One region of the Variovorax sp. 10L421 genome, then DNA from elsewhere that is predicted to be linked to it. Evidence: predicted binding sites of a transcription regulator. Region 1 holds the regulator's gene; each other region holds the start of a gene.
The links. The regulator sigma-54, encoded in region 1, starts transcription at its own class of promoters, with help from an activator protein. The targets are predictions, from matches to a motif close to TGGCANGNAANCTGCTTT.

Region 1 (8,814 bases):
GCAAGGCATCGCCGCCGCGGAACTCGACCGCTTGCGCCACACCGGCGCGCTCGGCATTGCGTTCGGCGAAGTCGACCATGCGGTGCGACACGTCGGAGCCGAAGATCGCCACGCTGCCTTCGCGCACGGTGGTCTCGGCTTCCTGCCGGATCGCGTTCCAGACATGCGCCTGGAACGGCAGCAGTTTCTCGAACCCGAAGCGCCGCAGCGACCCGGCCGCGATGCCGCGCGCGATCTGCGCCGCCTCGATGGCGATGGTGCCGCTGCCGCAGCAGGGGTCGTACAGCGGCTGCGTGGACACTTCGCCGGTCTCGGGGTTCCACCAGCCGCTGGCGGCCAGCATGGCGGCGGCCAGGGTTTCCTTCAGCGGGGCGTCGCCCTTGTCCTGGCGCCAGCCGCGCTTGAACAGCGGCTCGCCCGAGGTGTCGATGTACAGCGTGCAGGTGTCGGTGGTCAGGTGCGCGAACACGCGGCAGTCGGGCCACTGGGTCTCGATGCTCGGGCGCACGCCGTTCGCCTTGGCGCGGAAGCGGTCGGCAATGGCGTCCTTGATGCGCAGGGTGGCGAAGTTCAGGCTCTGCAGCGGGCTGTGCTGGGCAGTGGTCTCGATCTTGAAGGTCTGCTTCGGCGTGAACCAGATCTCCCAGGCCACGCCGTTGGCGATGGCGTAGAGGTCGTTCTCGTTGCGGTAGGGCGCGTGGGCCAGCTCGACCAGCACGCGCTGCGCGAGCCGGCTGTGCAGGTTGAGCTTCAGGGCGTCGCGCCAGTCGGCGCGCACCCGCACGCCGCCGCGCAGCGTGAGCAGGTCTTGCCCGGCGCGGCCGGTCAGGGCGTGCACCTCCTGGGCGAGGAATTCCTCGACGCCGGCGGCGCAAGGCAGGAAAAGAGAGAGATCGTTCACAAAAAATTGGCCATCGGGAAGCCCGACTAGGGGACTCCATTGTCGCCGCGTCACGCACCTTCTCTATATAGTCGATTTGCCGATGACTCCCACCCCCGCATCCCCGGCCGCCGCCGGCAGCAGCGACCGCTTCGCGATCCAGTGCGAGGTGCTGCGGCTGTCCATCCGGCCCATCGGCCCGGTGCTGCTGGTGCAATACCTGCTGAACTGCGGCGTGGCGGCGCTCTTCGCCTGGCAATACTCGGTGCCGCGCGCGCTGGCGTGGATCGCACTGGTCACCGGGGTGACGGTGATGCGCGGCTTCCTCCCGCAGCGCCTGCCCGAGCCCTTCACGCCCGAAACCCTGCGCGAGGAACAGCGCACGCACACGCTGCGCACGGCCATCTGGGAACTGGCGCACGGGCTGGCCGGCGTGCTGCTGTTCGACCCTGCGCGCGCCGACCTGCAGCTGCTGCTGGGCCTGATCCTGATGGGCATGACGCTGTCGTCGGCCTTCTCGGTGTCGTTCTATACGCCGGCCACCCAGTTGGCGATCACGCTGCTGCTGGCGCCAATCATCGTCACAGGCCTCTGGCTGGGTGCGCCGGTGATGATGGCCGTGGCGGTCATCGGCATCGGGCTGATCGCGATGATGTGGAAGCTGGTGGCCGAGCGCTCGCGCCAGCTCGAGGAGAACATCGGCCTGCGGCTCAACGAGCGCACGCTGCGCGAACAGGCGCTGGCCGGCCTGCGCGCCTCCGAGCAGGCGCAGGCCGAGCGGCTGCGCTTCTTCTCTGCCGCCAACCACGACCTGCGCCAGCCGGTGATGGCCATCGGCCTGCAGGCCGAAGTGCTGCGCCAGCAGCTGAACAGCGGCGCGGACATGGAGGCGGTTCAGTACACCGTGGGCTCGCTGGCGCGCGCGCAGCAGGCGCTCGAAGGGCTGACCAACCAGCTGCTCGAAATCGGCCGCATCGAGGCCGCGGTCGATCCGCTGCGTCCGGCGGCAGTGGCTCTGGCGCCCCTGCTGCTGGGGCTGGCGCGGCAGGCAGGCGACGGCCGGGTGCTGGTGCGCTGCCCGCACGACGCCATCGCCTGGAGCGACACCTTGTCGGTGCGCCGCGTGCTCGCCAACCTGGTCGACAACGCCGTCAAGTTCACGCCGCGCGGGCGCGTGCTGCTGGCGGTGCGGGCGCGCCGGCGCGGGACCGGCCGTGCCTGGCGCGTCGAGGTGCGCGACAGCGGCATCGGCATCGCGGCCGACGCGCAGCAGCGCGTGTTCGACGACTTCGAGCAGATCGGCAACGTCGAGCGCAACCTGCAGCGCGGCCACGGGCTGGGCTTGGCGATCGTGCGGCGGCTGGCGGCGCAGCTCGGCATTGCGGTGTCGCTTCGCTCGGCGCCGGGGCGGGGGTCGGTGTTCAGCTTCGAGCTGCCTGCCGCGCCCGACGGCGCGATGGTGGCGGCGCGCCCTGCTTCCGCGCCGCAGGACGACGGCGCCGATGCAACGCACACGCTGCGCCCCGGGCTCGCAGTGCTGGTGGTGGAAGACAACACGGTGGTGGCCGACAGTCTCAGTGCCCTGCTGCGGCAATGGGACGTGGAGCCGCGCGTCTATGCCAGCGCCGCCGAGGCGCTGGCGCTGGCCGACCTGCGCGCGCTCGACGCGGCGCTGTGCGACATCCGCCTGCCGGGTGCGCTCGACGGCATCGCGCTGGCCGACAAGCTGCAGCGGCAGAAGCCGTCGCTGGCGATCGCGCTGATTTCGGCCGACATCAACGAAGCCACCCAGCGGCTCGCCGCCGAGCGTGGCTGGCATGCGCTGCGCAAGCCGGTGCAGCCGGACGAACTGCGCGGGGTGCTGCTGAGGGCGCAACAGCCGTCGCAGGGCTGAGGCCGGCAGGGCGGCGGGCTGGCACGGGCCGTGCGGTGATGTCATCGCTTCCGATATATGCTCCGCGCACAGGCCGCCTGTCCTGCTCACGATGTCCTCCGACACATCTTCATCCCCCCTCGCAGCCGACGCGCGCTACGACCCGTTCACGATGGCGCTGCACTGGCTGCTTGCGGCCCTGATCGTGGGCTCGTTCGGCGTAGGGCTCTACATGACGGGGCTGCCGTTCTCGCCGCTGCGCCTGAAGATCTACAGCTGGCACAAGTGGGCGGGCGTCACCATCCTCGCGCTGTCGGCGCTGCGGCTGCTGTGGCGGCTCGGGCATCGTCCACCGGCGCTCCCGCCGGGCATGTCGGCGCTCCAGCTGGCGAGCTACCGCATCAGCCACACGCTGATGTACCTGCTGTTCTTCGCGGTGCCGCTGTCCGGGTGGGCCTACAGCTCGGCCATGGGCATGCCGGTGGCGTGGTTCGGCGTGCTGCCGCTGCCCGACTTCGTGCCGGTCGACCACGCCTTCGCCGAGGCGGTGCTGCAGCCGCTGCACCGCAACTGCGCCTTCGTGCTGGCAGGCGTCACGCTGCTGCACGTGGCGGCGGTGCTCAAGCACCACTGGATCGACCGCGACGGTCTTCTCAAACGCATGTGGCCCCGGCCACGCAAGGAACCAGCTCGATGATCAAGCGCCTGTTTTTCCGTCTCGCGCCGTCGCTCGCGGCGCTGGCTTTCGCCACCCTGGCGCTGCCGGCCGGCGCCGAGCCCGCAGCGGCAAAGCTCGTGGCCGACAAGAGCCAGATCGTCTTCGTCAGCAAGCAAATGGGCGTGCCCGTGGAAGGCACGTTCAAGAAATTCGACGCGCAGGTGGCCTTCGACCCGAAGAAGCCCGAGGGCGGCACCGTCGCGCTGCAGATCGACACGGCCAGCGCCGGCTTCGGCGTCCCGATGAGCGATGCGGAACTGCCCAAGCAGCCGTGGTTCGACGCCGCGCACTTCCCGCAGGCAAGCTTCCAGTCGAGCGCCATCAAGGCGCTGGGCGACGGCAAGTTCGAGATGGCGGGCAAGCTCACCATCAAGGGCATCGCCAAATACGTGACGGTGCCCGTCAGCATCGCCGCGGCCGGCGGCAAGGAGGCGGTTGCCACGGGGAGCTTCACGATCCAGCGGCTCGACTACAAGGTGGGCGAAGGCGAATGGACCGACACCTCGACGGTCGGCAACGACGTGCAGGTGCGCTTCAGGTTCACGCTCACGGGCTTCGGGCCGTTGTGAAGCGCCAGGCTGTCCGCCCCTCACTCACTTTCCTCTTTCCTCCCGCATCCAACACCATGAAAAAGCTCCTTCTCGCCGCGGCCCTGTCGGCCGCCGCATTCACCGGCAGCGCCACGGCGCAGCAACAGCAACTGCCAACGGAATTCGCCCCGGCCGTGGCCGCCAAGCCCGCGGGCGGGCCGGCGAAGAACGCCAACTACGTGATCGATCCGACTCACACCTTCGTGATGTACGAGATGGGGCACTACGGCACCACCACCAACCGCGGGCGCTTCAGCACCAAGGACGGCTCCGTGCAGATCGACGGCACCGGCGCCAGCGGCAAGGTCGACATCACGATGGACATCAGCTCCATCAACACCGGCGTCGACCTGCTCAACCGCCATGTGCAGAGCAAGGATTTCTTCAACGTGGCCGAGTTTCCGATCGGCCGCTTCGTGGCCGACCGCATCGATTTCAGCGGCGGCAAGGTGACCGACGTGCCCGGCACGCTCACGCTGATGGGCCAGACCAGGCCTGTGACGCTGAAGGCCGTGCGCTTCAACTGCTACCTGAGCCCGCTGATCAACCGCCAGGTGTGCGGCGGCGACTTCGAGACCACGGTGGAGCGCAGCGACTGGGGCATCACCTGGGGGCTGAACTTCGGCTTCGAGAACAAGGTGAAGCTGCTGGTGCAGGTCGAAGCGGTCAACGTGCAATGACACCGCTGCCCGGCCTGGCCGGCGCCACGAGCACCAGCTAGAGCAGGCTCTCCGGCGTCAGCGGCGCCAGCAATTCGAGCATGACCCGGCCCCAGAAACTGGAGTCGGGCTCCTCGGTCAGCACGGTGAGCTTGCCGGCATCCTCGCTGACCCATTCGATGCGCGACTCGTTGCTGCCTTCGGCAAAGCGCAGCCGGTAGGCGCCCTGCTGCTTGAGCACGTCGATGAGTTTCAGCGCCTGCTGCGCCATCTCGGCGCTGTGGATGATCAGCCCGATCTCGGTGTTGGCCGACTCCGAGCGCGGGTCGAAATTCATCGAGCCGACGAACAGCGTGCGCCGGTCGATCACGGCCGACTTGGCATGCAGCCTGCCCACCGAGGTGCCGAACAGGCCCAGCCGCACGCTGCGCCGGGTGCGCGTGGAGCTCAGCTCGTAGAGGTCGGCGCCGAGCTTGAGCATGTCGGGCCGGTAGCGGCGGTAGGCGGTGTGCACCAGCGGCTCGTCGGTGGCGGCCAGCGAATTGGTGACGACGCTGATCTTCACGTTGCGGTTGCGGATCTCGCGCATCACCTCCAGCCCCGTGGCGCCCGGGATCAGGTAGGGCGAGACGATGGTCACTTCGGAGCGTGCACGGCGCATCTGCTCGACCACGTTGTAGCGCACGCTGTCGACGTCGAGCAGCGGCACGCCGCCGTAGGAGGCGGTCTTGCCGATCACGCGCTCGGGCGAATCGGCATAGGCCTCGGCGGTGGTCCAGATCAGGCCGAGCTTGCCGGCGTTCAGGTCTTCCACCATCGGGCTGTAGCCGAGCAGGTCGTTGGGCGCGGGCTTCGGCGGCGGTGGAGTAGTGTCGGGGCCGGTGACCGCGTCGAAGCGGCGCTGCAGCTCTTCGGCCGACAACTCGCTGCGCACCACCGACTGGATCGGCCGCACGTAGATGCTGTTCCAGTACTGGTCGAACAGGCTGCCCAGCCGCGGGATCAGCGCACCAGTGACGAAGGTGTCGAGGTCGAGAAAATTCTCGCCCGCGGTGCGCGTGAAGTACTGGTTGCCGATGTTGCGCCCGCCCGCCACCGCCATCGCGCCGTCGGCGATGAACAGCTTGTTGTGCATGCGCCGGTTGACGCGGCTGAAGTCGAACAGCGAGGCAGTGAAGCGCTTCAGGATGCTCGCGCGCCCGGCCGGGAACGGGTTGAACAGGCGCAGTTCGACGTTGGGCGTGGCGGCAAAGCCGAGCAGCAGTTCGTCCTCGCCCGAGGTGTAGAGATCGTCCATCAGCACCCGCACGCGCACGCCGCGCTGGGCGGCGTCGCGCAGGGTGCGCAGCAGGTAGCGGCCGGTCTCGTCGTTCTCGATCTGGTAGTACTGCACGTCGAGCGTGCGCTGGGCACGGCGGGCCAGCTGGATGCGGGTGTCGAAGGCGAAGTCGCCACCGGGCATCAGGCGAAAACCGCTCAGGTCGGGGTCGGGCTGCGAGGCCAGCGCGAGCTTGCCGAGTGCGGTGTCGGCCGAGACGGCCATGGCCTTGGTGGGTGCGCGCGGGGCCTCGTTGGGCAGGGTGGCGCAGCCGGTGGCGAGCAGTGCGAAAGCCGCGAACAACAGCGCCAGGCCCCAGCGCCAATACGGTCCAGGTCCGTTCGGGGAACACCGCGGAACCGGCTCCGCCGGGCCGCAGGTGTTGCCCCCTGCAAGGGGGTTGGCGAAGCGACACGAAGTGCGCATAGCCTGGGGGTGTGCCAAGTTACAGGGCTTTGCGCAGGTTCGCGGGCGCGATGCGCAGCGCCTCGCGGTACTTGGCCACGGTGCGCCGTGCGCACTCGATGCCCTGCTCTTTCAGCATCTCGGAGATCTGGCTGTCCGACAGCGGCTTCTTGATGCTCTCGGAACTCACGAACTGCTTGATCAGCGCGCGCACCGCGGTGCTCGACGCATTGCCGCCCGTCTCGGTGCCCAGCGCCGAGCCGAAGAAGTACTTGAGCTCGACGGTGCCGAACGGCGTGGCCATGTACTTGGCGGTGGTCACGCGCGAGATGGTCGATTCGTGCAGGCCCAGCTCGTCGGCGATCTCGCGCAGCACCAGCGGGCGCATCGCGAGTTCGCCATGCACGAAGTAGCTCTTCTGCCGCTCGACGATGGCGTTGCTCACGCGCAGGATGGTGTCGAAACGCTGCTGGATGTTCTTGATGAACCAGCGCGCCTCCTGCAGCCGCTGCGACAGCGCCTGGCTGCCCTCGCCCTTGTGCGACTTGAGCGCGCCGGCATAGATGTCGTGCACGCGCAGACGCGGCATCACCTCGGGGTTCAACATGACGCGGAACTTCACGTTGGTGCCGCGGCCGGTCTTGGTGACGATCACATCGGGAATGACGATGTTGCGCTCCACGTCGACGAAGCGCCGGCCCGGCTTGGGCTCCAGCCGCGCGATGATCTGCAGCGCCGAGCGCACCAGCTCCTCGCTGCTGCGGGTGAGCGTGGCCAGGCGCTTGAAATCGCGGCGCGCAAGCAGCTCCATCGGCTGCTTGCAGACGGTGATGGCGGTCTTGCGGACCAGCGCCTCTTCGTCGGTCTCGTCCTCGCTGGCCATGGCGCGCAGCTGGATGCCCAGGCATTCGCCGAGGTCGCGCGCGCCTACGCCCACGGGCTCCAGGCTCTGCAGCAGTCCGAGCGCCACCTGGAAGTGATGCACGAGGTCGTCGAACTGGTCGTTGTCGTCGCCAGCCAGGCCCGAGGCCAGCGCGGGCAGCGAGTCTTCGAGGTAGCCGTCGTCGTTGAGAGATTCGATGAGAAAGCGCAGCGCGGCGCTGTCGTTCTCGTTCAGGCGCAGGCTCAGCGCCTGGCGGTGCAGGAACGACTGCAGCGACTCCTGGCTGCGCGCGAGTTCAGTGGCGTCGGCACGTTCGTCGTCGCCGAGGTTGTTCTGGCGCGCGGGCGCGTCGCTGCCCCACTCGCTGTCGTCGGGCGCCGCCATGTCGACGGTGCCGTCGCCTTCCCAGTCGGGCTCACGCTCGGTGATCTCGGCAGCTGGCCCGTCGGTATCCGCCGTGGTGGTGCTGGTGGTCTCGGCGGGCGCACTGGCGGCCGAAGGCGCGAAGTCGCTCTCGCCCTCATCGCGCGGAACCGGCGCATCAGCCGTGTCGAGCCCGAATTCCTCGCGCGCCGCTTCTTCCGCGGTGCGTTCGAGGAACGGGTTTTCGTCCAGCATCTGCTCGACTTCCTGGCTCAGTTCGAGCGTGGAAAGCTGAAGCAGCCGGATGGACTGCTGCAGCTGTGGCGTCAGTGCCAGATGCTGCGAGACGCGAAGGGACAGCCCTTGCTTCATGAGGAAATGGCCCCCCCCCAGGCTGCGCGCTTCGCGCTACGCCAACCCCCTACCGGGGACGGGCCGGCCGCTTCGGGCGGCCGTGCGCGGCGGCCCCCGCGAGGAAGCTCCGCGCGGACGGTGGCCACGATGATCCTTGACCCTCGCCGCACGATCACATCCGGAAGTGTTCGCCCAGGTACACCCTGCGTACTTCGGCGTTGTCGACGATCTCCGAGGGTGTGCCTTGTGCCAGCACATGCCCGTCGCTGATGATGAACGCATGATCGCAGATACCCAGCGTTTCACGCACGTTGTGGTCGGTGATGAGCACGCCGATGCCGCGCTCCTTCAGGAAGCTGATGATCCGCTGGATTTCGATCACCGCGATCGGGTCGATGCCGGCGAAGGGCTCGTCCAGCAGGATGAAGCGCGGCTGGGTGGCCAGCGCGCGCGCGATCTCGACGCGGCGGCGCTCGCCGCCCGACAGCGCCAGCGCGGGCGAGTCGCGCAGGTGGTCCACCCGCAGGTCGGCCAGCAGTTCGGACAGTCGCTCTTCGATGTGCTGCTTCGACAGTGGCGCCATCTTGCCGTTGGCATCGGGCTCGCTCTGGAGCTCGAGCACGGCGCGCACGTTTTCCTCGACCGTGAGCTTGCGGAAGATCGAGGCCTCCTGCGGCAGGTAGCTCAGGCCCATGCGGGCGCGGCGGTGGATCGGCATGTGGGCGATGGGCTCGCCGTCGATGGTGATGTCGCCCGCATCGGCGCGCACCA
Region 2 (9,705 bases), on a different contig from region 1:
GTGTTCGGCCGGCCCATCGGGCAGAACCAGGGCGTGGCGCATCCGCTCGCACGGGCCTGGGCCAACCTCGAGGCCGCCGACCTGATGGTGTTCAAGGCCGCCACGCTGTACGACGCGGGCGAGCCCTGCGGCATCGAGGCCAATGCCGCCAAGTACCTCGCGGCCGAGGCGGCGCACGATGCCTGCCAGAACGCGATCCTCACGCTGGGCGGCATGGGCTATGCGAAGGAATACCATGTGGAGCGCCTGCTGCGCGAGAGCTACATCCCGCGCATCGCGCCGGTGAGCCCGCAGATGATCCTGAACTTCATCGCGGAGAAGGCACTGGGGCTGCCCAAGTCGTACTGATCGCAATGCCATGAACAACGCCATCACCGTCGCTCGCCACCTCGTCATCCGCGGCGTCGTGCAGGGCGTGGGCTATCGCTGGTCGATGGTGCAGGCCGCGCAGCGGCTCGGCGTGCAGGGTTGGGTGCGCAACCGACGCGACGGCAGCGTGGAAGCGCTGGCGATCGGCGAGGCTGGCGCGGTCGAAGCGCTGGTCCGTTGGGCGCAGCAGGGGCCGGACGGTGCGCGCGTGGATGCGGTCGACGTGGACGAGCGCCTCGACGCTGTCGCCGCGGGCGGCATACCCGGCGGCTTCGAGCAGCGGGGAACCGTCTAGCGCCCGCTTCGGTCTGCGTCCGAGCCCGGGTGCCGTGCGGTTGGCACCATTTGCAACCCCACAGGCGCGCATTGCTACCTTCCGCGGCCTGTGTGTCCGGCAGGGCATTTCCATGTGTCGGACAATGGCCGACGGTCTTTCATCCTCCCGCGACATAAGAGACATCCCATGAAACTCCCCACCCGCGTCAAGCTCGTCGACGTCGGCCCGCGCGACGGCCTGCAGAACGAAAAGCAGCCCGTCTCGGCCGAGGTCAAGATCGGCCTCGTGCACCGCCTGCAGGACGCGGGCCTGAAGGAGATCGAGGTCACCAGCTTCGTCTCGCCCAAGTGGGTGCCGCAGATGGCCGACAACGCCGAGGTGATGCATGGCATCGTGCGCAAGCCCGGCGTGCGCTACTCGGTGCTCACGCCCAACATGAAGGGCTTCGAGGCCGCCATCGCCGCGCCGCGCGAGGAATGGCCCGACGAGATCGTGGTGTTCGGCGCCGCGAGCGAGGCCTTCAGCCAGAAGAACATCAACTGCTCGATTGCCGAGAGCATCGAACGCTTCGCGCCCGTGGTGGCCGCGGCGCGCGAGAAGGGCATCCACGTGCGCGGCGCGATGTCGTGCACCGTGGGCTGCCCGTATGAAGGCGAGATCGCACCGGCCAAGGTCGGCTACCTCGCGCAGCTGATGAAGGGCATTGGCGTGCAGCGCGTGGACGTGGCCGACACCATCGGCGTGGGCACGCCGCGCAAGGTGCAAGGGGCGATGGAGGCCACGCTGGCGCACTTCGATGTCGATGCCGTTTCCGGCCATTTTCACGACACCTACGGGCAGGCGCTGGTCAACACGCTGGCGGCGCTCGAACTGGGCGTGTGGAATTTCCAGTCGTCCTCGGCCGGCCTCGGCGGCTGCCCCTACGCGAAGGGCGCAACGGGCAACGTGGCGACCGAAGACGTGGTCTACATGCTGCACGGCATGGGCATCGAGACCGGCATCGATCTCGACAAGCTGATCGACGCGGGCGTCTACATCAGCGAGGCGCTGGGCCGCGAACCGAACTCGCGCGCGTCGAAGGCGATCCGCACCAAGCGCGCCGGCTGAGCGGCTTCGTCTTCTTCAGCGCCCGAAGGCGCGCAGCCCGAGCAGCACGATCACCGCCGCGGCCAGCAGGACCGTCGTGCATTGCCAGAACAGCACCGGCCGGCGCTCGATCAGCGCGGGTGACCGCGGGCGAAGAAACTCCGGCCCCGGCGCCCTGAGGTCGTGCGCGAATTCGGACACCGCCTCCTGCCGCTTCGCCGCCTGCGGCTGCAGCGCCTTCTGCAGCACGGCATCGACCCACGCAGGCAGGTCGGGACGGAAATGCCGCACCGGCACATAGCGCAGCCGGCCGACATCGGCGGGTGAGCGGATGCGCGACGCCTGCAGCCCGTAAGGCAGCTGGCCGGCGAGCATCTGGTAGGCGATCACCGCCAGCGAGAACAGGTCGGATCGGGCCGTGCCGCCATGGCCGGTGAAGTATTCCGGCGCGGTGTACTGCAGCGTGCCTTCGATGGCGAGCGCCCGGCGCTCGCCGCTGCCGTCGGACAGGCCCGCGACGTGGGTGGCGGCGAGGTCGATGATCTTCACGGTGCCCGTGCGGTCGATCATCACGTTCTCGGGGCGCATGTCCTGGTGCAGCATTTCCTTGCTGTGCAGCGCCTGCAGGCCCCGCGCCAGCTGCTCGACGATGCCGCGCACGCTGTCCAGCGCGGGCCGGGGGTGGTCGACCATCCACTGCGCCAGCGTCTGGCCGTCCACGTACTCCATGGCCACGTACAGGTGGCTGCGCGTGCGTTCGACGGTGCTGGCCTTGAGCACGTGCGGGCTGTCGATGCGCCGCGCCACCCATTCCTCGAGCACGAAGCGGTCGAGGTAGTCGGGGTCGCCGCGCAGGTCGATCGACGGGAGCTTCAGCACCACCGGCTGGCCCGTGGCCTCGTCGGTGGCCAGGTACACGTGGCTGCGCGCGCTCATGTGGATCTCGCGCACGAGCGTGAAGCCCTCGAAGCGGTCCCTCGGCGCGAGGGCTGGCGGCAGCGCCAGGCCTTCGCGCTGCAGCTGCGCATGCGGCGCGTCGGCTTCGGGAAGCTCGTCGATGCGCAGCAGCTGGACCGTGCTGTCGTCGTCGCTGCCCTTGGCCTGCGCGGTTTCTGCCAGCAGCCGGGCGGCCGCGTCGAAATCGTCCCCGCAGCGGCCGAGCACCTCGTTCACCGTGCCGCTGTCGAGATGCGCGTACGCGCCATCGGTGGCCAGCAGGTAGACCTCGCCCGCCTCAGCCTGCCAGCAGCGGTAGTCGATCTCCACATTGGCGCCCGCGCCCAGAGCGCGCCCGAGGTACGACTCGGCCGACGACACGTTGACGCGATGGTCTTCGGTGAGCTGTTCCAGCGCGCCGGCATGCAGCCGGTAGATGCGCGCATCGCCGACGTGCAGCAGGTGCGCGTCGCGGCCCTTGAGGATCAGCGCGCTGAAGGTGCAGACGTAGCCGCTGTCCTTGTCGAAGCGCGCGTCGCTGCGCATCGTCTGCGCATGCAGCCACGAGTTGGTGGCGTCCAGCACCCGCTGCGCGGAGCGGCGCACCGACCACGCGTCGGAGGTTGCGTAGTAGTCGTCGAGAAAGCCCCGCACGGCCGCCGCGCTCGCCACCTGGCTCACGCGGCTGGAGCCGATGCCGTCGGCGAGCGCCACCGCGATGCCCTTGGAGGCGCGCAGCGCCCCCTCGGGCAGCATGGCGCCGTGGAAGTCCTGGTTGACCGGCGATTTGCGCCCTGCCAGCGAATGCTGGCCGAGCGTCACGCGCAATGCCTTGCGCGGCATCCAGGCCGGCTCAGCTGGCGGCGCGCTTGGGCGCCGTCTTGTAGTGCGTGGAGTAGAGCGTCAGCCCGACGAAGGTCAGGCCGCCGACGAGGTTGCCCAGCACCGTGGGCAGTTCGTTCCAGATCAGGTAGTCCATGATCGTGAACTTGCCGCCCAGCATCAGGCCGGTGGGGAACAGGAACATGTTGACGATCGAGTGTTCGAAGCCCATGTAGAAGAAGACCATGACCGGCATCCACATGCCGATCGCCTTGCCCGACACGGTGGTCGACATCATGGCCGCCACCACGCCCGTCGACACCATCCAGTTGCACATCACGGCGCGGATGAACAACGTGAGCATGCCGGCGGCGCCATGCGCGGAGTAGCCGATGGTGCGGCCTTCGCCGATGTGGCCGAGCTTCTCGCCGATGGCGTTGGGCGCCTCGCTGAAGCCGAAGGTGAAGATGACGGCCATGAACACCGCGACCGTCAGCGCGCCCGCGAAGTTGCCGGTGAACACCAGTCCCCAGTTGCGCATGACGCCGCCCCAGGTGGCGCCGGGGCGCTTGTCGAGCACGGCCAGCGGTGCCAGCGTGAACACGCCGGTCAGCAGGTCGAAGCCCAGCAGGTACAGCATGATGAAGCCCACCGGGAACAGCATCGCGCCAACGAGCGCATTGCCGGTGTTCACGGTGATGCTCACGGCAAAGGCCGCCGCCAGCGCGAGGATCGCGCCCGCCATGTACGAGCGGATGAGCGTGTCGCGCGTGGACATCAGCAGCTTGGATTCACCGGCGTCCACCATCTTGGTGACGAATTCGGCGGGGGCTAGATAGGCCATTCTGGTTCCTTGGAAGCGATGGAGACGAAACTGAAAAGGGAGACTGGGGCCTCAAGCCAGCGCGACGAGCACGCGGCCTTCCTGCACGCGCACGGCATGCGCGCGCACCGAGTGCTCGGGCGCTTCCAGGCATTCGCCGCTGCGCAGGTCGAAGTGGTTCTTGTAGAGCGGCGAAGCCACGACGATGCGCTCGCCCAGGCTGCCGACCAGCCCGCGCGACAGCACGCTGGCCCCCGCCTTCGGGTCGATGTTGTCGATGGCGAACAGCGCCTGCTCATGGCCGACGCTGAAGATCGCGACATGCACGCCGTCGACCAGCGCGCACACGCCGGTGTCGGGCAGGATGTCGGTGGCCGCGCACACCGGGGTCCACTGAAGCTTGTCTTGGGTCATGGGATTTCCTTGGGTGTTCTTCAGGCCATCGAGACGTCGGAGGCGGCTTCGCCGCGCTCTTCCACGCGGGCGGGGCGGATCTGGCCGCGCTCCTGCACGAAAACGATGTGCTCGTCCGGCTTCTCGCTGTTGACGAAGGAGCGGAAGCGCTGGCGCGTGACGGGGTCGTTCACCGCGGTCTTCCATTCGCACTGGTAGGTGTCGACCACGCGCTGCATCTGTGTTTCCAGCTCGTCGCCGAGGCCCAGCGTGTCCTGCAGCAGCACATCCTTGAGGTAGTCGAGGCCGCCCTCGAGGTTCTCGCGCCACGTGCTGGTGCGCTGCAGGCGGTCGGCCGTGCGCACGTAGAACATCAGGAAGCGGTCGATCAGCCGGATCAGCTCGGCCTTGGTGAGGTCGCTCGCGAGCAGTTCGGCATGGCGCGGCTTCATGCCGCCGTTGCCGCACACGTAGAGGTTCCAGCCCTTGTCGGTCGCGATGATGCCGACGTCCTTGCCCTGCGCTTCCGCGCATTCGCGGGTGCAGCCCGACACGCCGAACTTGATCTTGTGCGGCGCGCGCAGGCCCTTGTAGCGGTTCTCCAGTTCCACGGCCAGGCCGACGCTGTCGTCTACGCCGTAGCGGCACCAGGTGGAGCCGACGCAGCTCTTCACCGTGCGCAGCGACTTGCCGTAGGCATGGCCCGATTCGAAGCCGGCCGCGATCAATTCTTCCCAGATGGCGGGCAGCTGCTCGACGCGCGCACCGAACATGTCCACGCGCGCACCGCCTGTGATCTTGGTGTACAGGCCGTACTTCTTCGCCACCTGGCCCACCGCGATCAGCCCGTCGGGCGTGACCTCGCCGCCCGGCATGCGCGGCACCACCGAGTAGGTGCCATCCTTCTGGATGTTGCCGAGGAAGTAGTCGTTGCTGTCCTGCAGGCTGGCCAGGTCCTTCTTCAGCACGAACTCGTTCCAGCACGAAGCGAAGATGCTCGCGGCCGTCGGCTTGCAGATGTCGCAGCCCAGGCCCTTGCCGTGCTTTGCCAGCAGGTCGGCGAAGCTGCGGATCTCGCCCACGCGGATCAGGTGGTACAGCTCCTGGCGCGAGTAGGGGAAGTGCTCGCACAGGTGGTTGTTGACCGCCATGCCGCGCTTGGACATCTCCATCTTCATCACCTGCGTGACCAGCGGCACGCAGCCGCCGCAGGTGGCGCCGGCCTTGGTGCAGGCCTTCAGCTCGGCGACGGTGCACACGCCCTCGCCCACGGCCTCGCAGATCCGGCCCTTGGTGACGCTGTTGCACGAGCAGATCTGCGCGGTGTCGGGCAGCGCATCGACGCCCAGGCCCGGCTTGGCCTTGCCGTCGCTCGACGGCAGGATCAGGAATTCAGGGTCGGCGGGCAGCGCGATGCCGTTGAGCGCCATCTGCAGCAGCGTGCCGTACTCGGCGGCATCGCCGACCAGCACCGCGCCCAGCAGCTGCTTGCCGTCCTCGCTGACAACGATCTTCTTGTAGATCTGCTTGCGCTCGTCGACGTACTGGTAGGCGCGCGACTTCGGCGTCTTGCCGTGCGCGTCGCCGATGCTTGCAACGTCCACGCCCATCAGCTTGAGCTTGGTGCTCATGTCGGCACCGGTGAAGGCGGCGTCGTCCTGGCCGGCGATGTGCCTGGCGGCCACGCGGGCCATGTCGTAGCCCGGTGCGACGAGGCCGAAGGTCTGCTCGTTCCACGACGCGCATTCGCCGATCGCGTAGATGTTGCGGTCGCTGGTGCGGCAGTGGCTGTCGACCGCCACGCCGCCGCGCGGGCCGACGGCCAGCACGCTCTGGCGCGCCAGTTCGTCGCGCGGACGGATGCCGGCGGAGAACACGATCATGTCGGTTTCCAGGTGCGTGCCGTCGGCGAACACCATGCGGTGGCGGGCGGTCGCGCCGTCGGTGATCTCCACCGTGTTGCGGCCGGTGTGCACGTGCAGGCCCATTGCCTCGATGCTGTTGCGCAGGGCGCGGCCGCCGCCTTCGTCGACCTGCACGGCCATCAGGCGCGGTGCGAACTCCACGACGTGGGTTTCGAGGCCCATGTCGCGCAGCGCCTTGGCGCATTCCAGGCCCAGCAGGCCGCCGCCGACGACCACGCCGCTCTTCGAGCGGGCGCCGCAGGCCTTCATGGCCTCGAGGTCCTCGATGGTGCGGTAGACGAAGCAGTTCGGGCGGTCGCGGCCGGGCACGGCGGGCACGAAGGGGAAGGAGCCCGTCGCAAGCACCAGCTTGTCGTAGTGCACCACTTCGCCGTCGGCCGTGGTGACGGTGTTGTTGCGCCGCTCGATGGCTACCGCCCGCGCGGCCAGGCGCAGCGTGAAGCCGCTGCGCTCGAAGAAGCCCGGCTCGACGAGCGACAGGTCTTCCGCCGTCTTGCCGGCGAAGAACTCGGACAGGTGAACCCGGTCGTACGCCGGGCGGGGCTCCTCGCACAGCACGGTGACTTGCGCGTTCGCGACGCCGAGCTCGTGGAGTTGCTCGAGGAACTTGTGGCCGACCATGCCGTGGCCGATGACTGCGATCTTCATTGGGGGTCCTGCACGCAGCCGGCCCTTGGAGGTGCAGCGCCGCGCTGTCGTGGCAGACAGCGGCAGCAGAGCCCCGCGACGGAACGGATGCGAAATTGGGTTGGAGCAGACGAGCTCGCGGCTTGTCGGCCGCCGGCTCGCTTGAACCCCGCCGTCGTTAGCGGAGGCACTGTGAACCGAGGGATAAGCAATATCCATGCCCGATCATGCGGGTGCCGCGGCCGCCCTGGCCGGCCGGTTGCGCACCGAAAACGCCCCCGGGCCCGGCACCGGACGCACGGGCCTCGTGCGCCCTGGCGCCGCGACGCTCTTCGCATTGGTGCACCCCGGGCGGCGGCGCAGGCTTTTCCGTATGCTCTGGGGCCTCGATGAACCCAGAACCTGCTGAACCTGCCATGTGCGGCTCCGAACTCCATTCCCTTCCCGACGGTGTCCAGCGCGTCTCGCGCGTGCTCCAGGACGCCGGCCATCCGCATGCCCCGCGCATGCTCGACGACGCCTGCCGCACCGCGCAACAGGCGGCCGACGCGCTCGGCATCTCGGTCGGCCAGATCGCCAAGAGCATCATCTTCCGCCGCAAGAGCGATGAGGCGGCGGTGCTGGTCATTACCTCGGGCGACAGGCGCGTCGACGAGAAGAAGGTCGATGCGCTGGTCGGCAAGACCGGCCGCGCCGACGCCGACTTCGTGAAGGCGCGCACCGGCTTCACCATCGGCGGCGTGTCGCCGGTCGGGCACGTGACCAAGCCCGTGGTGCTGATCGACCGCGAGCTGTTCCGCTTCGAGGAGATCTGGGCGGCCGCGGGCCATCCGCATGCGGTGTTCCAGCTGCGCCCGCACGACCTCGAGAAGCTCACCGGCGCGCCGGTGGCGGACGTGGTGTGAACTTCGACGAGGCCGAGACCTTGGCCGAGCGCGCCGTGGCCGTGCAGGCCATGGCCGACGACGTGCCCTCGCCGTGCTCTTCCGTGTGCCGCATGGACCGCCTGAGCGGCTTCTGCGAAGGGTGTTTGCGCACCATCCCGGAGATCGCTGGCTGGAGCCGGATGGAGGACGAAACGCGACGCCACGTGTGGCGCGCGATAGAGTTGCGGGCGCGGGCCGGCATCTGGCGCGCTTCAGGAGACAACGCCGCATGAAGCACATCGACTTCTATCTCGACTTCATCTCGCCCTACGCGCACCTCGCGTTCGAGCACCTGCCGGAGGCGCTCGAAGGCCTGAGCTGCAGCGTGGCCTACAAGCCCGTGCTGCTGGGGGCGCTGCTCAAGCAGCACGGCCAGCTCGGGCCGGTGGAGATTCCGTCGAAGCGCAGCTGGACCTACCGCCACGTGCTCTGGCTGGGCCACACGAACGGCATCCGGATCGAGATGCCCGCCTCGCACCCTTACAACCCGCTGCCTCACCTGCGGCTGGCAGTGTCGACGAGCGACGACGGCAGCATCAGCCGCTTCGTGGCCGAGACCATCTTCCGCCATGTGTGGCGCGGCGGCGAAGACGCGGGCGACGCCGCGCGCCTCGCCGCGCTCACCGCGCAGCTGGCGCCGAAGCGCGACGCGAACAGCGAGGAGAGCAAGGCCCTGCTCAAGCGCAACACCGACGAGGCCCTGCAGCTCGGCGTGTTCGGCACGCCCGCCTATGTGGTCGACGGCCGCCTGTTCTGGGGCTTCGACGGCCTGCAGATGCTGCGCGCCTACCTGTCGGGCGATGCGTGGTTCGACGGCCCGCAATGGACCTCGGCGGACCAGCGCCCGTCCCTGCTGCGCAGCAGCAAAAACTGAGCGACCCCCGGATTTCTTACAACCTGAAACGCGCCCCGCGGGTTTCACCTTAAACCGTAAGCACCGGTTCAGTTTCGCGCAAGGCTCGGGTCAGTCGCGCCTCCAAGAATGCCTCACGGTCCCGAAACAGTCGGGCGCCGCATGAACGCACACACACAGGAGACGACGCAATGGCAGCCACACTAGATTCACGGGGAGTGCCGCATCCGGCCCCCCGGCCCATGTCCTCGGAGGAGAAGAAGGTCATCTTCGCCTCCTCGCTCGGCACCGTGTTCGAGTGGTACGACTTCTATCTCTACGGTTCGCTCGCCGCGATCATCGCGAAGCAGTTCTTCAGCGGCCTCGATGCGGGCGCCGCCTTCATCTTCGCGCTGCTGGCGTTCGCCGCGGGCTTCCTGGTGCGTCCGTTCGGTGCCATCGTGTTCGGCCGCCTGGGCGACATGATCGGGCGCAAGTACACCTTCCTGGTGACGATCCTGATCATGGGCCTGTCGACCTTCATCGTCGGCCTGCTGCCCAGCTACGCGACCATCGGCGTCGCTGCGCCGGTGATCCTGATCGCGCTGCGCATGCTGCAGGGCCTCGCGCTCGGCGGCGAGTACGGCGGCGCCGCCACCTACGTGGCCGAGCACTCGCCGCACGGCAAG
Region 3 (9,705 bases), on a different contig from region 1:
CTGCGGCCGGTGACGAACAGCGCCGCCACCAGCAGCGCCACCACCGTGGCCGCAAGCGGGTTGTTGCGCGCGAGGAAGGCAATGAGGATGCCCGAGAAGCCATAGCCCTGGTAGAAGGCCTGCGTGAGCCGGCCCTCTTGCCCCGCGACCACCGCGAAGCCCGCGAGCCCGGCCATCGCGCCCGACAGCAGCACCGCGCCATAAATAGTGCGCCGCACCGGTACGCCGTTGGCATGCGCCACGCGCGGGTTGGCATCGACGAAGCGCAGATACAGCCCCACGCGGCTCACGCTCGCCAGCCACCACGCCAGCAGCGCGACCACGCCCGCGAGCAGGATCGAGCTGCCCACGCCGGCGCCCAGCTCAGGCAGCCGCTCGAAGGCGCGGAACTGCGGCGAGTAAGGGAAGTTGTCCTTCGGGTCCTTCCAGCTGCCATAGACCAGATGCAGCAGGAAGTTGGCCGCCATGTAGTTGAGCATCAGCGTCGAGATGATCTCGTTCACGCCGAGCTTCAGCTTGAGCCACGAAGGCCCCAGCACCCACAGCAGGCCGCAGCCGATGGCAGCCGCGAACATCAGCGGCAGGCGCAGGTTTTCGGGGCCGATCTGCCACATCGAGACGGTGGTCGCGCCGATGGCGCCCCAGATCATCTGGCCTTCGAGCCCCAGGTTCCAGAAGCGCGCGCGGAAGGCGATGGAGCCCGCGAGGCCGACGAGGATCATCGGCGCGGCCTGGAACAGCACGGCGCGGAAGTTCTGGCCGTCGAAGAAGGTCTGCATGACGAACTCGTTCGCGAGTTCGTCGGCTGGTACGCCCGCCGCCACGAGGATCGCGGCGGAGATGGCGAAGCCCACGAGCAGGGCGGCCGCGAGGATCAGCGCCTGCCAGCGCCAGGCCATGTGCTGGCGGATTTCGAGCGCGTAGCGGCGGCCGGCGAGCGGCGGGGTCTTGGGAGGATGTGCCATGTCGGCTGCCAACGCTGCTTCAGCCATGGTCCACCATCGCCTGTCCGATGGCTTGCCGGTCGGCGGGCTGCGCGAATTCGCCGGCGATGCGACCGCGCGCCATCACGCCCACGCGGTCGGCCAGCTGCAGCACCTCGTCGAGGTCCTCGCTGATGAGCAGCACCGCCGCGCCGCTGTCGCGCGCGGCGCGAAGCCGCGCATGCACCTCGGCGCTGGCGCGCACGTCGAGCCCGCGGCTGGGGCTGTGCGCGAGCACCAGCGTGGGCGACTTGCCGAATTCGCGCGCCAGCACGAGCTTCTGCGCATTGCCGCCCGACAGCAGTGCGGCCTTCTGCGCGACCGAGCGCACGCCCTGCACGTCGAAGGCGCGCACGGCTTCCTGCGTATCGCTCTGGATGCGGTTGCGGCGCAGGCGCCACACGGGGCCGTAGCGGCCGGTGTGCACGCGGCCGATGGCGTAGTTCTCGGCCACCGAGAGGCCACCCGCGAGCGCGAGCCCGTAGCGGTCGGCCGGAATGGCGGCAATGCCGATGCCGCGGCGTGCCGATGCGGCCATGGCGCCATGGCCCTCGAGCCGGATCTCGCCTTCGGTGGCTTCGCCCGGCAGGCCCATGATCGCGCCCGCCAGCTCGCCCTGTCCGTTGCCGCCGACACCGGCGAGGCCGTAGATTTCACCGGCGTGCAGTTCGAGATCCACGCCGTCGAGCACGCGCCGGCCTTCGGGCGAGGCCGGCGTGCGCAGTCCGCGCACGGACAAGCGCACCGGGCCACGCGATATGGTCGAGGCCTGGAAGCCTTGCATTGCAATCGACTCACCCACCGTGAGCTTCACCAGCTCGGCAACAGAGGCTTCGTTGGGCCGCAGCGTGGCCACCGTGCACCCGCCGCGCATCACCGTCACGCGGTCGGCATACGTCTTCACGTCGGCCATCTTGTGCGTGACCAGCACCACGGCCGCCCCGGCGCGCGCCAGCCCTCGTACCGTTTGCAGCAGGCGCGAGGCCTCCTGGTCGGTCAGCACGGCCGTGGGCTCGTCGAGGATCAGGATGCGTGCGCCCGCGAGCAGCACCTTGAGGATCTCGACGCGCTGCTGTTCGGCAATCGAAAGCGCATCGATGCGCTTCGACGGATCGATGTCGAAGCCCAGCTCCGAGGCCTTGTTGCGAATGTCGCGCTCGATCTCGCGAAGCCGCTCGCCATGGCTTTGAAACTCGGCCGGCGGCGGTGCCGTGAGCAGAATGTTCTGCGCCACCGTGAAAGGCCGCACCAGCTTGAAATGCTGGTGAACCATGCCGATACGGTGCTTCGCTGCGTCGCGCGGACCGGCGAAGCGCACCGCGTTGTCGTCCACCATCAGTTGCCCGGCCTCGGGCGCATAGAGCCCGGCCGCGATGTTCATCAGCGAAGACTTGCCCGCGCCGTTCTCGCCCAGCAACGCATGCACCTCGCCCCAGCGCGCGGCAAAGTGAGCGTCGGTCAATGCCGCGAAGCCGTCGAAGGACTTGCGGATGCCGGTGAGTTCGAGCGCATTGGGCATGAGGTTCCGGAGGCCTTGCTTGCTTACTTCTGCGTAACCACGCCCTTGACGAACCAGTCCATCTTCCACAGGTCCGCATCGGACAGCACCGCGCCCTTGGCCACGCGCTCCTTGCCGTCGCGGTCGGCGAGCGGGCCGGCGTAGACCTGCTTGCCCTTCATGATCGCGTCGCGCTCGGCGGTGATGAGCGTGGCCTTGTCCTTGGGCACCGCGGGGCCAAACCCCGCAATGTCGGTGCCGCCGTCCTTCATCTCGATGAAGGCTCCGTATGGCGAAGGCTTCCATCCACCCGCCATCACCTTCTTCAGTTCGGGTGTCAGGAAGCGGTCCCACACCCACACCGACGAGCACAGCGTGGCCTTGGGCGCGAACTGGCGCAGGTCGCGGTGGTGGCCGGTGCCGTACACGCCGCGTTCCTGCGCGACGATCTGCGGCGTGGGGCTGTCGACGTGCTGGCCGATCACGTCGGCGCCCTGGTCGATCAGTGCGGCGGCGGCGGCGCGTTCCTTCACCGGGTCGTTCCAGGCGCCGGTGTAGATCACGTTGACCGTGGCGTTCGGGTTCATCTTCTGCGCGCCGAGAGCGAAGGCGTTGATGGTCCAGTTCACCACGCCGAAGGGATTGGCCGCGACGAAGCCGAGCTTGCCGGTCTTCGACGCCGCGCCGGCCGCCATGCCGCAGAGATACTGGCTCTCGTAGGTGCGGCCGTAGAAGGATTCGAGGTTGCTGCCGTTGGTGGTGCCCGAGCCGTTGAGGAAGGCCACGTCGGGGTACTTGGCTGCCAGGTCCTTGAAGCTGTCGGAGTAGCCGAAGGCCGTGCCGATCACGATGTTGGCGCCGCGCTGGATGAACTTCTCGGCCGCGGGCTTGATGGCCGAGGCGTCTTCCGGCACGTTCTCGACGAACTGGATCTTCTGGCCGATTTCCTTCTCGACCTTCGCTCGGGCTTCGTCGAAGGCCTGCGTCCAGCCGCCGTCGTTCTTCGGGCCGAAGTAGAGCATCGCGATCTTCGGCTTGTCCTTCAGCGTGAAGCCATCGGCGGCCGCGGCGGGCAGCGTGGTGAAGAACGCGCCGCCGGCCGCGATGGTCATCGCGAGGCCCAGGCCGGGAGTGAGGGTGCGCAGCTGCTGCATGGAACTACCTTGGGTGAGGGGCTTTGAAGAAAGGGAGGGACGAGAAAATCGAAAACGGGCAGTGCGCGTCACATCATGAAGTTGATGCGGAACACATTGCCCTCGGGGTCCAGCAGCACCGACTGGTACCAGTTGTAGTAGGTGACGTACGGCGGCTTGACGAGCGTGGCACCCGCTTCGAGCGCAACGGGCACCATGCGGTCGACGTCGGCTTGGCTGTCGACGTCGATGTTCAGCAGGAACTTGACGCCGCGCGTGTCGGAGAACTCGGCGAGGTGCAGCAGTTCGTAGGCATCGAGCGCGTTGAAGCCCAGGCTCGACTTGCCGGTGTCCAGCCCGCGGAAGATCGGCGAGCGGATCGCCTCGATCTCGGCGAAGCCGAACACGCGCTGGTAGAAGCCGCTGAGTGCGACCACGTCCTTCGCGAAGACGTTGACGTAAGACAGGTGGGCCATGCGTTCAGGCCGTCACTTTGGTGCCGCCGAAGGTCGTCTGCTTGACGAACTTCGATGTGAGGTGGTCGCCCGAGGAGATGGGCGCGTACTTCGCCTCTTCGCCCGGCGCGAGGCAGCTCGGCAGGCACTCGACCATCGCGTCGTAGTTGGGCTGATGGAAGAACACCAGCGACTGCCGGCGGTTGGTGCTCGCCACCTCGAACGGCGGATTGATCACGCGGTGCAGCGTGGACACCCATTGGTCGTTGGTCCACTGCATCATGAGGTCGGCGATGTTGACCACCAGGCCGCCTTCGACCTGCGGCACGTCGACCCACTGGCCGGCTTTGTTGAAAACCTGCAGGCCCTTGTCGTCGGGCAGCACGATGGTGAGGCTGCCGTAGTCGCTGTGCGCGCCCGCACGCAGCTGGCCGGGCAGCGGCTGTTCGCGCTGGGGCGGATAGCTCAGCACGCGGAACATGCTGATGTGCCTGTCGATCTTGTCGTCGAAGAAGGTCTCGGGCAGCGACAGGCCGAGCGCGAAGACGCGCATCAGCGAGCGCGAAAGATCGCTCATCGCCTCGAAGTAGCCTTCATAGGCTTCGCGGAAACCTTCGATGGGCGGCCAGCTGTTGGGCTCGAAGTGCGGTCCGGCGGCGGGACCGCGGTGGTAGTCGTCGTTCGGCACGTTCGACGGGCCGATGGAGAACGATTCCTTCAGGTCGCCCGGCGCCGCTTCTTCGAGGCTGTACGAAAGGCCTTCCTCGCCCACTGCGCTGTAGCCGCGCACCGCGTCTTCGCGCGGGCGATCGACCTTGCGCTTCTCGCCCAGCGGCATGTCGAAGAACCTGCGCGAGAGCGACGACACGCGCGAGATCAGCTCGGGCGAAATGCCGTGGTTGGTGATGACCAGGAAGCCGATGCTGCGGCAGGCCGCATCGACCTTCTTCGCGACCTCGGCCTTGCCTTCGGCAGTGCCGGCGAAGTAGGGCGCGAGATCGATGATGGGGACGGACAGCAGGGTCATGGCAGGTTCCTCATGCTTGGCATGCCTTTCGCCATGCAACGTCTGTGCCAGTTGGACCAAATGGACAAAACGCATCCGTCGCGTCAGCATGGTGCGCAACCTTGCGCCGCGAAGGCAACAGCGGCGCAAGGCGATGCACCGTGGCCTTACAGTGGTGCGCCGTCTGCCGATTCATGAACTAGAGCGAGGGAAGATGCCGAAGACCAAAGCGCTGGCCGCAAGCGCCAGCAAAGAGAGCCCGGTGCGCAAGCGCGCCAAGCCCGCGGTGCGCAGCGCGTCCGCGGTGAACCGCCGGCTGCGCCAGATCGAGGACAAGCGCAGTGCGATCCTTGGCGCGGCGCTGGGGTTGTTCTCGCGCTTCGGCCTGCACGGCACGTCGATCGACCAGGTGGCGGCGCGCGCCGATGTGTCGAAGAGCAACCTGCTCTATTACTTCGCGAACAAGGAAGAGCTTTACGTCAATGTGCTGCGAGACCTGCTGGCGCTGTGGCTCGAACCGCTGCGCGGCTTCAGCGCCGAGCAGGACCCGGGCGAGGCCATCGGCGGCTACATCCGCCGCAAGCTGGTGGTGTCGCGCGACCGGCCCGATGCGTCGCGGTTGTTCTGCCTTGAAATGATCCAGGGCGCGCCGCTGCTGCGCGATGAACTCGACCGTGAGCTGCGCACGCTGGTGGAGAAAAAATCGGAAGTGATTCGCGCGTGGATCGAGGCCGGCAAGCTGGCGCCGGTCGACCCGCATCACCTGATTTTCGCGCTGTGGGCGGTGACGCAGCACTACGCGGACTTCGGCGTGCAGGTGCAGGCGCTGACGGGCCACACGCTGGACGATGCGGCGTTCTTCGAGCAGACCGTGGAGAGCGTTCAGCGCATCGTGCTGCAAGGCGTTGCGCCCCGCTGAATCTTGCCTTGCTCCCTCTCCCTCTGGGGGAGGGTTGGGGTGGGGGCAAGCAGCGTGTCCATCGAGCGCTCTGCCTGCCCCCATCCCAGCCTTCCCCCAGAGGGGGGAAGGAGCAATTCAAAGGCATTGCCTGCGAATGCAGAAGGGTAAGAAGCGTCAGTGCTGCGGCGGCGCAGCGATCTCGTGATAGCTCCTGTCGAAGTAGATCAGCCCCTGCGCCGCGCCACCGATGGCAATCGCCACCGCTTCGCAGAACAGCACGTCATGCGTGCCCGCGCTCGTTGAATGCACCACGCGGCAGTCGAAGGACACGGCCGCGTCGTCGAGCATCGGCGAGCCCGTGGTCTTGTGGCTCCAGTTGCCGGCGGCGAAGCGTTCGTCCATCGGCGTCTTGCCGCCGAACAGCGCGGAGAGCGACTGGTGCCCCGCGGCCAGCACGTTCACGCACAGCACGCCGTTGGCCTTGAACGCCGGATACACCGAGGCCGAGCGGTTCAGGCACACCAGCAGCGTCGGCGGTTCGTCGGTCACGCTGCACACGGCCGAGGCCGTGAAGCCGGCGCGGCCTGCGGGGCCGTCGGTGGTGATGATGTTCACCGCGGCGCCCAGGCGTGCCATTGCATTGCGGTAGTCGGCCTTCGGCAGGCCCGTAGGCAGGCCGGGTGGGTTCGATGCTGCAGGGTGGGAGGCCATGGCGTTCAGCATGTCGTGACTCTTTCAGGCCAGCACACAGGCTTCGTCGAAGGGCAGCCGCGGCAGGCGGCCGAACACCTTCGACGCATCGCCGTGGCCCAGGTTGATGAGGAAGTTGGTGGTCCAGTCGGTGCCCTCGAAGAAGGCGGCATCGACCTTCGCCTTGTCGAAGCCCGACATCGGCCCGGCGTCGAGGCCGACCGCGCGCGCGGCGAGCAGCAGGTAGCCCGCCTGCAGGCTGGCATTGCGGAAGGCGGTCTCGTGCGCGGCCTCGGGGCTGCCGGTGAACCAGCTGCGCGCGTCGGCATGCGGGAACAGCGTGGGCAGCTTGTCGTAGAACCTGCGGTCCCATGCGGCGATGACCGTAACGGGTGCGGCCATTGTCTTGTCGAGGTTGCCCTTGGAGAGCGCCGGTGCGAGGCGCTGTTTGCCTTCAGGCGTGCGCACGAACACGAAGCGGGCAGGCGAGCAGTTGGCCGAGGTCGGGCCGAGGCTTGCGAGCGCGTAGATCTGCTGCAGTTGTGCATCGGTGACCGGTTCGCCGGTCCAGCCGTTGTGGCTGCGCGCGCCGGTGAAAAGCAGCGACAGCGCGGCGTCGTCGAGTGTGGTGGAAAGCGTTTGGGTCATGCGGGAACGGCGGGTGCGCTGACCCGGGAAAGAAAGTCGAGCAGGCTGCGGTTGAAGGCTTCGGCCTCGGTCACGCTGTGGGCATGGCCGCCGTGCGGCATGAAGTCGAGCGTGACGTCGCGCAGGCCATCGGCCAGGCGCTGCGAGCAGGTCCAGGGCACGAGCGCGTCGTCCTTGGCTGCGGCGACCAATGCAGGGGCGGCGATGTCGGCGAGGCGCGCGTCGATGTCGAAGGCCCGCAGCGCGGCGATGCGCGCGCGCATGTTGGCTTCGCCGGGGAAATGCGCGAAGGCGTGGTCGACTTCGTCGGCGACGCGCTGCGCGTGTTCGGCGCACCAGGCAGACGGGTACAGGAAGATCGGTTGCGCTTCCACGTATGCGCGCGGGCCGCAGGCGCCGAGCAGCGCGAGCCGCGCGTCGAAGCAGCGCGCCGAATGCGGATTGGGCCGGGACCATGCATTGATGAGCACGAGACTCGCGATGCGCGAGGGCGCATCCAGCGCGAGCTGCAGGCCCACCAGGCCGCCGAGCGCATGGCCCGCGAAGTGGCATTGCGAAGTCTTCGTGGCATCGAGGATGCCGAGCACGTCCTGCGCCATGTGTTCGATGGCATACGCATCGGGCAGCGCAGCGGGGCTGCGGCCCGTACCGCGCTGGTCGTATGCGATGACGCGGTGCCCGGCGGCGACCAGTGCGCCGAGCTGCGGCTGCCAGAAACCCGCCGAGCCACCGAGGCCGGACGACAGCAGCACGGTGGCCGCCGCATCGGCCGGCCCATGCACTTCGTAGTGCAGCGACGGCATGAGTGTCAGGCCTTCTTGCCGACGTGTGCGATCGAGGCGATCTCGATCAGCGCATCGGGCTTCACGAGGCCGCACTGGATGCAGTAGCGCGCGGGCTTGGTGCCGGGAAAGAACTCGGCATACACCGCGTTGATCTTCGCGTAGTCGGCCCAGTCCTTGAGCATGATCTGGTTGAAGGTCACGTCGTCCATGGTGCCGCCCGCGGCTTCGACCACGCCCTGGATGATGGTGAGTACATGCCTTGCCTGTGCGCTCGCGTCGCCGACGTGGACCACGTTGTTGTCCTTGTCGAAGGGCAGCGTGCCCGACACGTAGAGCACGCCGTCGGCGAGCGTGCCGGGGACGTAGGGGGCGAGCGGTACGCCGGTGCCGGGCGGGATGATGGCTTGCTTGGGCATGAGGGGAGGCTCCTTGAAGTGAATCAGGCGATGGCCGTTTCGGCCGGTGCGGGTTGGGTGATCGATGAAGGCGCGAAGATGCGGCAGAAGTCGTCCATCGTGGAGACCCATCCGAAGAAGGTCTCGACGTTGTAGACCGATGCCTTCTGGATCGCAGGGCCGCCGAGTTCGTGCGTGGCGTCTTCGAGCATCACGGCGAAGTATTCGAGGTGGAAGGCATCGCGCAGCGTCGATTCGACGCACACGTTGGTCGCGATGCCGGTGAACACCAGGTGGCGGATGCCGCGTGCACGCAGCGTGCTGTCGAGCGTGCTGTTGAAGAAGCCGCTGTAGCGCGTCTTCGGCACGACGATGTCGCCGGGCTGTGGCTTAATCTCTTCGATGAGGTCGTAGTCCCAGCCGCCCTTGGCGAGGAACTTGCCCTGCAGCTCGGGCCTGGCGCGCATGGTCTTGAGCGCGTTCGACTTGTGCCAGTTCGGCGAGCCGGGGCCGCCGGCTTCGATGTACGCCGCGTCCCAGCCGTTCTGCAGGAACACAACGAGCATGCCGGCCGCGCGTGCCGCTGCGATGGTGCGCGCGATGTTCGCGATGGTGCCTTGCGCGCCCGAGATGTCGAAGCCTGCCGAGTCGACATACCCGCCGATGGAGGCGTAGGCGTTCTGCATGTCGACGACGATCAGCGCGGAATCGGTCGCGTGCAGCGCCAGTGGCTCGGGGCGCGCGGGCAGCACCTGCGGTGCGGGGGCGCCGGGCAGCCGCGGTGCGCCAACGGGGATGTTCGATGTGAGAGTCGTGTTGCGTGCGGGAGTGCTCACGTGATGCTCCTGCTCAGGCCGCGAGGCGCTCGGGCTCGGCCTGCGAAGGCACGGGGCTCTGCACATGCGCGCGGCTCTTCATGAGCGGCTGGATGCGCTCGCCGAAGGCTTCGACGCCCTGCACGAAATCGTCGAAGGTCAGCAGCACGCCTTCGGTGCCGGGCACCTCTGCCATTTCGTCGAGCAGGCGCGCGACGGTGGCGTAGGAGCCGACCAGCGTGCCCATGTTGATGTTGACGGCGGAGGTCGGGTCGGTCATCTGGCGCACGTTGGTGTCGGCGCCCGACTTGGTGTCGGCTGCGCCCTGCTGGCCCAGCCATGCAATCGCTTCATGGTCGGCGCCGGCCTTGTAGTGCTCCCACTTGGCGCGCGCGG

Region 2: a site for sigma-54 is predicted at 7,464-7,481, ahead of nirB (nitrite reductase large subunit NirB). Genes of this name have one in related genera too.
Region 3: a site for sigma-54 is predicted at 5,129-5,146, ahead of AC1DFC_RS10390 (isopenicillin N synthase family dioxygenase). Genes of this name have one in related genera too.

The regions. Positions count from the first base shown of each region.
Region 1 is NZ_JBFTJJ010000018.1:99,050-107,863, forward strand. Features, by position in the region: gene AC1DFC_RS21490 (THUMP domain-containing class I SAM-dependent RNA methyltransferase) at 1-901, opposite strand, end outside; gene AC1DFC_RS21495 (sensor histidine kinase) at 984-2,774, shown strand; gene AC1DFC_RS21500 (cytochrome b) at 2,866-3,450, shown strand; gene AC1DFC_RS21505 (YceI family protein) at 3,447-4,040, shown strand; gene AC1DFC_RS21510 (YceI family protein) at 4,097-4,741, shown strand; gene AC1DFC_RS21515 (phospholipase D family protein) at 4,779-6,464, opposite strand; gene rpoN (RNA polymerase factor sigma-54) at 6,484-8,061, opposite strand; gene lptB (LPS export ABC transporter ATP-binding protein) at 8,216-8,814, opposite strand, start outside.
Region 2 is NZ_JBFTJJ010000008.1:69,866-79,570, forward strand. Features, by position in the region: gene AC1DFC_RS13170 (acyl-CoA dehydrogenase family protein) at 1-348, shown strand, start outside; gene AC1DFC_RS13175 (acylphosphatase) at 359-664, shown strand; gene AC1DFC_RS13180 (hydroxymethylglutaryl-CoA lyase) at 833-1,753, shown strand; gene AC1DFC_RS13185 (bifunctional protein-serine/threonine kinase/phosphatase) at 1,769-3,511, opposite strand; gene AC1DFC_RS13190 (formate/nitrite transporter family protein) at 3,522-4,334, opposite strand; gene nirD (nitrite reductase small subunit NirD) at 4,386-4,727, opposite strand; gene nirB (nitrite reductase large subunit NirB) at 4,748-7,279, opposite strand; gene AC1DFC_RS13205 (YbaK/EbsC family protein) at 7,675-8,163, shown strand; gene AC1DFC_RS13210 (DUF1289 domain-containing protein) at 8,160-8,417, shown strand; gene AC1DFC_RS13215 (DsbA family protein) at 8,414-9,058, shown strand; gene AC1DFC_RS13220 (MFS transporter) at 9,229-9,705, shown strand, end outside.
Region 3 is NZ_JBFTJJ010000005.1:136,094-145,798, reverse strand. Features, by position in the region: gene AC1DFC_RS10410 (ABC transporter permease) at 1-992, opposite strand, end outside; gene AC1DFC_RS10405 (ABC transporter ATP-binding protein) at 985-2,502, opposite strand; gene AC1DFC_RS10400 (BMP family ABC transporter substrate-binding protein) at 2,526-3,635, opposite strand; gene AC1DFC_RS10395 (VOC family protein) at 3,704-4,090, opposite strand; gene AC1DFC_RS10390 (isopenicillin N synthase family dioxygenase) at 4,095-5,096, opposite strand; gene rutR (HTH-type transcriptional regulator RutR) at 5,290-5,994, shown strand; gene rutF (NADH-dependent FMN reductase RutF) at 6,151-6,699, opposite strand; gene AC1DFC_RS10375 (malonic semialdehyde reductase) at 6,712-7,314, opposite strand; gene rutD (pyrimidine utilization protein D) at 7,311-8,117, opposite strand; gene rutC (pyrimidine utilization protein C) at 8,123-8,515, opposite strand; gene rutB (pyrimidine utilization protein B) at 8,539-9,330, opposite strand; gene rutA (pyrimidine utilization protein A) at 9,344-9,705, opposite strand, start outside.